Cupriavidus necator: one gene and its partner. The protein of the gene in region 1 binds, or shares a complex with, the protein of each later gene. Links are inferred from orthologs where the notes say so. Each region holds a gene or a part of one and is shown on either strand. Other genes may lie near its edges.

Evidence for each region.
Region 2: the proteins of I6H87_RS09605 (region 1) and dapF are in contact, whole or in part, in a solved structure (PDB 5YGU), measured with the Escherichia coli proteins. The link is inferred for Cupriavidus necator from one-to-one orthologs.

Annotation. Positions count from the first base shown.
Region 1 is NZ_CP066018.1:2,055,646-2,058,777, reverse strand. Bases 296-3,111 are described here. They hold I6H87_RS09605 (RNA pyrophosphohydrolase), read left to right. Parts: upstream 296-1,274; coding sequence 1,275-1,949; downstream 1,950-3,111. Other genes in these bases: proB (glutamate 5-kinase), read right to left, coding at 2,605-3,111; I6H87_RS09600 (CNP1-like family protein), read left to right, coding at 1,942-2,523; I6H87_RS09610 (proline--tRNA ligase), read right to left, coding at 296-1,082. In the rest of the region: more of I6H87_RS09610, read right to left, coding at 1-295; more of proB, read right to left, coding at 3,112-3,132. UniProt on the Escherichia coli protein: Master regulator of 5'-end-dependent mRNA decay.
Region 2 is NZ_CP066018.1:1,274,785-1,278,049, forward strand. The notes cover bases 311-3,259. They hold dapF (diaminopimelate epimerase), read left to right. Parts: upstream 311-1,326; coding sequence 1,327-2,193; downstream 2,194-3,259. Other genes in these bases: I6H87_RS05910 (lysophospholipid acyltransferase family protein), read left to right, coding at 311-394; I6H87_RS05915 (lipid A biosynthesis lauroyl acyltransferase), read left to right, coding at 391-1,284; I6H87_RS05925 (polyphosphate kinase 2 family protein), read left to right, coding at 2,301-3,110; I6H87_RS05930 (patatin-like phospholipase family protein), read right to left, coding at 3,125-3,259. In the rest of the region: more of I6H87_RS05910, read left to right, coding at 1-310; more of I6H87_RS05930, read right to left, coding at 3,260-3,265. UniProt on the Escherichia coli protein: Involved in the succinylase branch of the L-lysine biosynthesis and in the biosynthesis of the pentapeptide incorporated in the peptidoglycan moiety. Catalyzes the stereoinversion of LL-2,6-diaminopimelate (L,L-DAP) to meso-diaminopimelate (meso-DAP).

The DNA of each region.
Region 1 (3,132 bases):
ACGAAATCGCTCATGTTGGCGACGGTGCGGTCGGCCACCACCTTGACCGGCTTCTTCGCGCCGATCGGGCCCAGGTAGCCCGGCGGCGAGCCGAAGGCGTCGACGATCTCGTTCTCGGTGGCAAAGCGGAAGTCGGCCAGGCCCGGCACCTTTGACGCCTTGACCTCGTTCAGCTCATGGTCGCCGCGGATCAGCAGCAGCCAGATCTCGGCGCCGGCCTCGGTGTCCTTGGCCAGCACGATCGACTTGACGGTGCGCTGCAGCGGGATGCCCAGGAACTCGGCCACGTGCTCGCACTTGGCCTTTTCCGGGGTGGCGGTCTTGACCAGGTCTTCGGCCGGCGCGGCGCGGCTGGCCAGCAGGGGCAGCGCCTCGGCGGCCTCCATGTTGGCGGCGTAGTCCGAGGTCGGGCAGTAGACGATGGCGTCTTCGCCGGTGTCGGCGATCACATGGAACTCATGCGAGCCCGAGCCGCCGATGGCGCCGTTGTCGGCCGCCACGGCGCGGAATTCCAGGCCAAAGCGGCGGAAGATGCGCACGTAGGCGTCGTACATGTTCTCGTACGACTTGCGCAGGCCGTCCGTGTCGCGGTCGAAGGAATAGGCATCCTTCATGGTGAACTCGCGCCCGCGCATGATGCCGAAGCGCGGCCGGCGCTCGTCGCGGAACTTGGTCTGGATCTGGTAGAAATTGACCGGCAGCTGCTTGTAGCTGCGGATTTCCGAGCGGGCGATGTCGGTCACCACCTCTTCCGAGGTCGGCTGGACCGCGAAGTCGCGCTCATGGCGGTCCTTCAGGCGCAGCAGCTCGGGGCCCATCTTGTCCCAGCGGCCGGTTTCCTGCCACAGCTCGGCCGGCTGGATCACCGGCATGGACAGCTCCACCGCGCCGGCGCGGTTCATTTCCTCGCGCACGATGTTCTCCACCTTGCGGATCACGCGCAGCCCGATCGGCATGTAGTTGTAGATGCCGGCGCCCAGCTTCTTGATCATGCCGGCGCGCATCATCAGCTTGTGCGAAACGATTTCCGCGTCGGCGGGCGCTTCCTTGAGGGTGGAAATGAAGAATTGCGAGGCTTTCATCCGTAATTTCTCTCTGGGCCGCCGGGCTCGGGAAAACCCGTCCCGGCAAAATCCGGGGGCCGGCGGCACTGAATTGTGGGCACGCGCCTGAAACTGCCCTTCCGCTCGGGGAAAACCAGCATCCCCCGGTCCGGGCCCGGCTGCGCGCTTCCTTTATAATCAGCGTAATTCTAAAGGATTCGAGGTGCAGTCATGCTCGATCGTGAAGGCTTTCGCCCGAACGTCGGCATCATCCTCCTCAACGCACGAAACGAGGTTTTCTGGGGCAAGCGAATCGGCGAACACTCCTGGCAGTTCCCGCAAGGTGGCATCAAGTACGGCGAAACGCCTGAACAGGCCATGTACCGCGAACTGCATGAGGAAATCGGCCTGCTTCCGGAGCACGTCAGGATCGTCGGTCGCACGCGCGACTGGCTGCGTTACGAGGTGCCGGACAAGTTCATCCGCCGCGAGATCCGCGGCCACTACAAGGGCCAGAAACAAATCTGGTTCCTGCTGCGCATGGCCGGCAGGGACTGTGATATCCATCTGCGTGCCACCGAGCACCCTGAATTCGACGCCTGGCGTTGGAGTCATTACTGGGTGCCGCTGGAGGCGGTGATCGAGTTCAAGCGCGATGTCTACCAGCTGGCGCTGACGGAGTTGTCACGCTTCCTGAACCGGCACGCGCGTGTGCCGCTGAGTCCCTATGGCACGCACGGCCCCCACGGCATGCATGGCCGGCATGGCGGGCCGCGCAGCCAGGCGCTCAGCCGCGCCCAGCAGGCGCAGCAGGCCGACGCCGACTGCAATGCCGAGGCCGCGCACGCGACCGAGCACGATTCACCGGCAACGCCGGTTTCCACCTCACGGAGCACTGATGACTAGTTTCACCGGCCTGGGCCGCCGCCGCGGCCTGACCGCTGCCGGCATGCTGATTGCCGCGGCCAGCCTTGCGCTGGCCGGCTGCAAGACCACCGGCAAGGAGATGGCGGAGGAAGAAAGCACCTGGCTCAACCCGTTCGCGCCCAAGACCTTTGATGAGGCCAAGGCGATGCTGCCGGCACCGCCTCAGGACGCCAACCTGATCCCGTTCTCGGTGTCGGGCACCGGCTCGCTGTCATTCGCGGTGGACGGCAAGTCGGTCTCGGTCGGCAAGGACAACGTGGTGCGCTACACGGTCGTCACCACCAGCCAGAGCGGCGCGCGCAACGTGACCTTCGAAGGCCTGCGCTGCGATGCGTTCGAGCGCAAGCTCTACGCCACGCTGCCCAAGGGCGCCACCGAGTGGGTGCCCAACAGCAGCGACTACGGCGAGACCTGGCACCGCATGGAGACTGGCGTGCGCAATGCCTATGCCGCCACGCTGGCGATCGATTTCTTCTGCGAGGGCCGTACCGTGGCCGGCACCGCCGACGCCATGGTGCGCGACCTGCAATCGCGAGCGCCGCGCAAGCGCTGAAGCACGCAGCGTCGACATAAAAAAACGGCGGGACTGCCTGGCAGCCCCGCCGTTTTTGTTTGCGCCCGGCCTGTACGCCCGTCAGACCAGCACCAGGTTGTCGCGATGGATCAGTTCGGGCTCGTTCAGGTGCCCCAGCACGGACTCGATCTCGGATGAGGGCTTGCGCGCGATCAGCCGCGCCTCGGCGCTGGAATAGTTGGTGATGCCGCGCGCCACCTCCTTGCCCTGCGCGTCGACGCACGCGATCACCTCGCCGCGGGCGAACTCGCCCTGCACTTCCGTCACGCCGATCGGCAACAGCGACTTGCCGCCGCTGGTGAGCTTCTCGACCGCGCCGTTGTCGATCACGACCCGGCCGCGCAGCTGCAGGTGGTCGGCCATCCATTGCTTGCGCGCCGTGAGCCGCCCGGTCGGCGCCAGCAGCTGGGTGCCGATGGCCTCGCCCGCGGCCAGGCGCTCCAGCACGTTGGCCTCGCGCCCGGAGGCGATGGTGGTATGGGCGCCGGACTTGGCTGCGCGCTTGGCCGCCAGGATCTTGGTCAGCATGCCGCCGCGCCCGATCGACGTGCCGGCGCCGCCGGCCATGGCCTCCAGCTCGGGGGTGCC
Region 2 (3,265 bases), 780 kb from region 1 along the record:
GCGCGGCCAGGCGGTGGGCATCCTGCCCGACCAGGTGCCCAGCGGCGGCGAGGGCAACTGGGCGCCGTTCTTCGGCAAGCCGGCCTATACCATGGCACTGGTGCACCGGCTGCAGCAGCTGACCGGCGCGCCGGTGGTGGCGGTCTTTGCCGAGCGCCTGCCGCGCGGCGCCGGCTATCGCGGCCACCTGCGCGTGATCAACGACGGCGGCATGCTGCCGGACGATCCTGCCGCCGCTGCCGCGGTCATCAACCGGACTATCGAGGAACTGGTGGGCCTGTGCCCCACGCAGTACCTGTGGGCTTACAACCGCTACAAGCAACCCGCCGGAGCGGGTACCCCGGACGCGCCGGGCAATGATACCGAGCCGGCCACTGATCGATCGATTTCATGAGCCGTGTGTTCACGTGGCTTGGCATCGGCTTGCTGACGGTGCTGGGCAAGCTGCCATATCCGTTCGTCGCGCGCTTCGGCGAGGCGCTGGGAAGCCTGCTCTACCTGGTGCCGAGCGAGCGGCGCCGCGTGGTGCAGGCCAACCTGCGCCTGTGTTTCCCGGACCGGACCGAGGCCGAAATCGATGAACTGTCGCGGCAGAGCTTCCGCATCCTGTTCCGCAGCTTTGCCGAACGCGGCATCTTCTGGACCGGCAGTGAGGCGCAGATGCGCCGCTGGGTGCAGATCGACGACCAGGCCGGCCTGGTGGCCCTGGATGGCACCCCGCATATCCTGGTGACGCTGCACCTGTCGGGCGTGGAAGCCGGTGCGATCCGACTCACCATCGACCTGCGCGAGCATCTCGGCCGCTCCGGCGCATCGCTCTATACCAGGCAGAAGAACGACCTGTTCGACCACTTCCTGAAGCACGCGCGCGGGCGCTTCGGCGCCAACATGATCTCGCGCAACGACAGCGCGCGCGACATCCTGCGCTGCCTGAAGAAGGGCGAGGCCCTGCAGCTGATCGCCGACATGGATTTCGGCGAGCGCGACTCGGAGTTCGTGCCGTTCTTCGGCGTGCAGGCGCTGACACTGACCTCGGTGTCGCGGCTGGCGCGCCTGACCGGGGCCAAGGTCGTGCCGATCTACACCGAGATGCTGCCCGACTACCAGGGCTATGTGCTGCGCATCCTGCCGCCCTGGGAAGACTACCCCGGCGCAAGCGTCACCGACGACACGCGCCGCATGAATGCCTTCTTCGAGGACTGCATCCGCCCGCGCGTACCCGAGTACTACTGGGTGCACAAGCGCTTCAAGCACCGCCTGCCGGGCGAGCCCGAGATCTACTGAGCGCGCCGGCACGTCCGGCGCCGCGCAGCTACAATCCCCACCATGAAACTCCAGTTCACCAAGATGCACGGCGCGGGCAACGACTTTGTCGTGCTCGACGGCATCCACCAGCAGATCGACCTGACCCCGGCGCAATGGCGTGCGCTGGCCAGCCGGCATTTCGGCGTTGGCGCTGACCAGATCCTGATCGTTGAAAAGCCGTCCCGCCCCGATGTCGACTTCCGCTACCGGATCGTCAATGCCGATGGCAGCGAGGTGGAGCACTGCGGCAACGGCGCGCGCTGCTTTGTGCGTTTTGTCACCGACAAGGGCATGACCGACAAGCGCTCGGTGCGCGTCGAAGTGATGAACGGCGTCATTACCCTGACGCTGCAGGACGACGGCCAGGTCACGGTGGACATGGGTGCGCCCGAACTGGAACCGGCGCGCGTGCCGTTCCGTGCGGAAGGCCTGCCCACCCGCGCGGAAGGCGCGGACACGCTGTACGGCCTGGAGGTCAACGGCCGCACCGAATGGATCTCGGTGGTATCGATGGGCAATCCGCACGCGGTGCAGGTGGTGGACGACGTGGAGAACTTCCCGGTGCTGCAGGACGGCCCGGTGGTGGAGCACCATGCCGCCTTCCCCAACCGCGTCAATGCCGGCTTCATGCAGGTGCAGGACCGCCATGCCATCCGGCTGCGCGTCTACGAACGCGGTGCCGGCGAAACCCTGGCCTGCGGCACCGGCGCCTGCGCGGCCGTGGTGGCCGGCATCCGGCGCGGCCTGCTGGACTCGCCGGTGCGGGTGCATACCCACGGCGGCGATCTGACCATTGCCTGGGATGGCGGCGCGGAACCGGTGCGCATGACCGGCCCGGCCACCACCGTGTTTGAAGGCAGCATTGACCTGGCAGCCCTGCCGGCCTGACCATAGGGGCTGTGCGCCCCTGTCCACACGCCCCGCATTCCTTGCCGCGGAGCCCCGGCCGGGGCGCTCATTCCCTTGATCTTGCTGGTCAGACCGATGGAGCGCCCATGCCGCTGGACGATTTCCGCATTACCTCAGGCAAGCGTTTTCGCCTTGCCGACTTCGACCCGGGCAGCAAGCCGCTGTCGTGCGGCAAGAAAGAAGAAGACCTGGCCCGCATCATCGAGCTGAGCAACGCCCTCGACGCGCAGCAGGATATCTTCTACGCCGAGCACCGGCGCAGGCTGCTGGTGGTGCTGCAGGGCATGGATACCAGCGGCAAGGACGGCACCGTGCGCGGCGTGTTCCGCAGCTTCGATCCGCTGGGCATCCGCGTGGTGGGCTTCAAGTCCCCGTCGCCGGAGGAACTGGCGCGCGACTTTCTATGGCGCATCCACCTGCAGGTTCCGAAGACGGGCGAGATCGTGGTCTTCAACCGCAGCCACTATGAAGACGTACTGATCACGCGCGTGCACAACTGGATCGACGCCGCCGAGTGCGAGCGGCGCTTCCGCCAGATCCGGGACTTCGAGTCGATGCTGACCGAGACCGGCACCACCATCGTCAAGTGCTTCCTGCACATATCCCGCGACGAGCAGAAGGCACGGCTCGAAGCGCGCCTGGCGGATCCGGAGAAACACTGGAAGTTCGACACCAACGACCTCGCCCAGCGCAAGCACTGGAAGGCCTACATGGACGCCTACGAGGCTGCCATCATGGCGACCAGCACGCCCGAATGCCCGTGGTACGTGGTGCCGGCCGACTCCAAGACACACCGCAACCTGATGGTGGCGGAGATCCTGACCAGGGTCTTCGAGGACCTGAAGCCGGCCTACCCGCCCGCCCGGCCGGAACTGGCCAGTACCAAGGTCGACTGAGCCGCCCGGCCGCCTCAGCCACCGTTGCCGCGGTGCACGTCGTGCGTGACGAAGGGGTGCTCGCGGCTGGGCATCGCCAGCCATTGGGGGTGGCGCAGGGTCTGGCGGATATCGTCCAGCCCGCTGGTCCAGTGCTCATGCATGGTGAGCGCGCC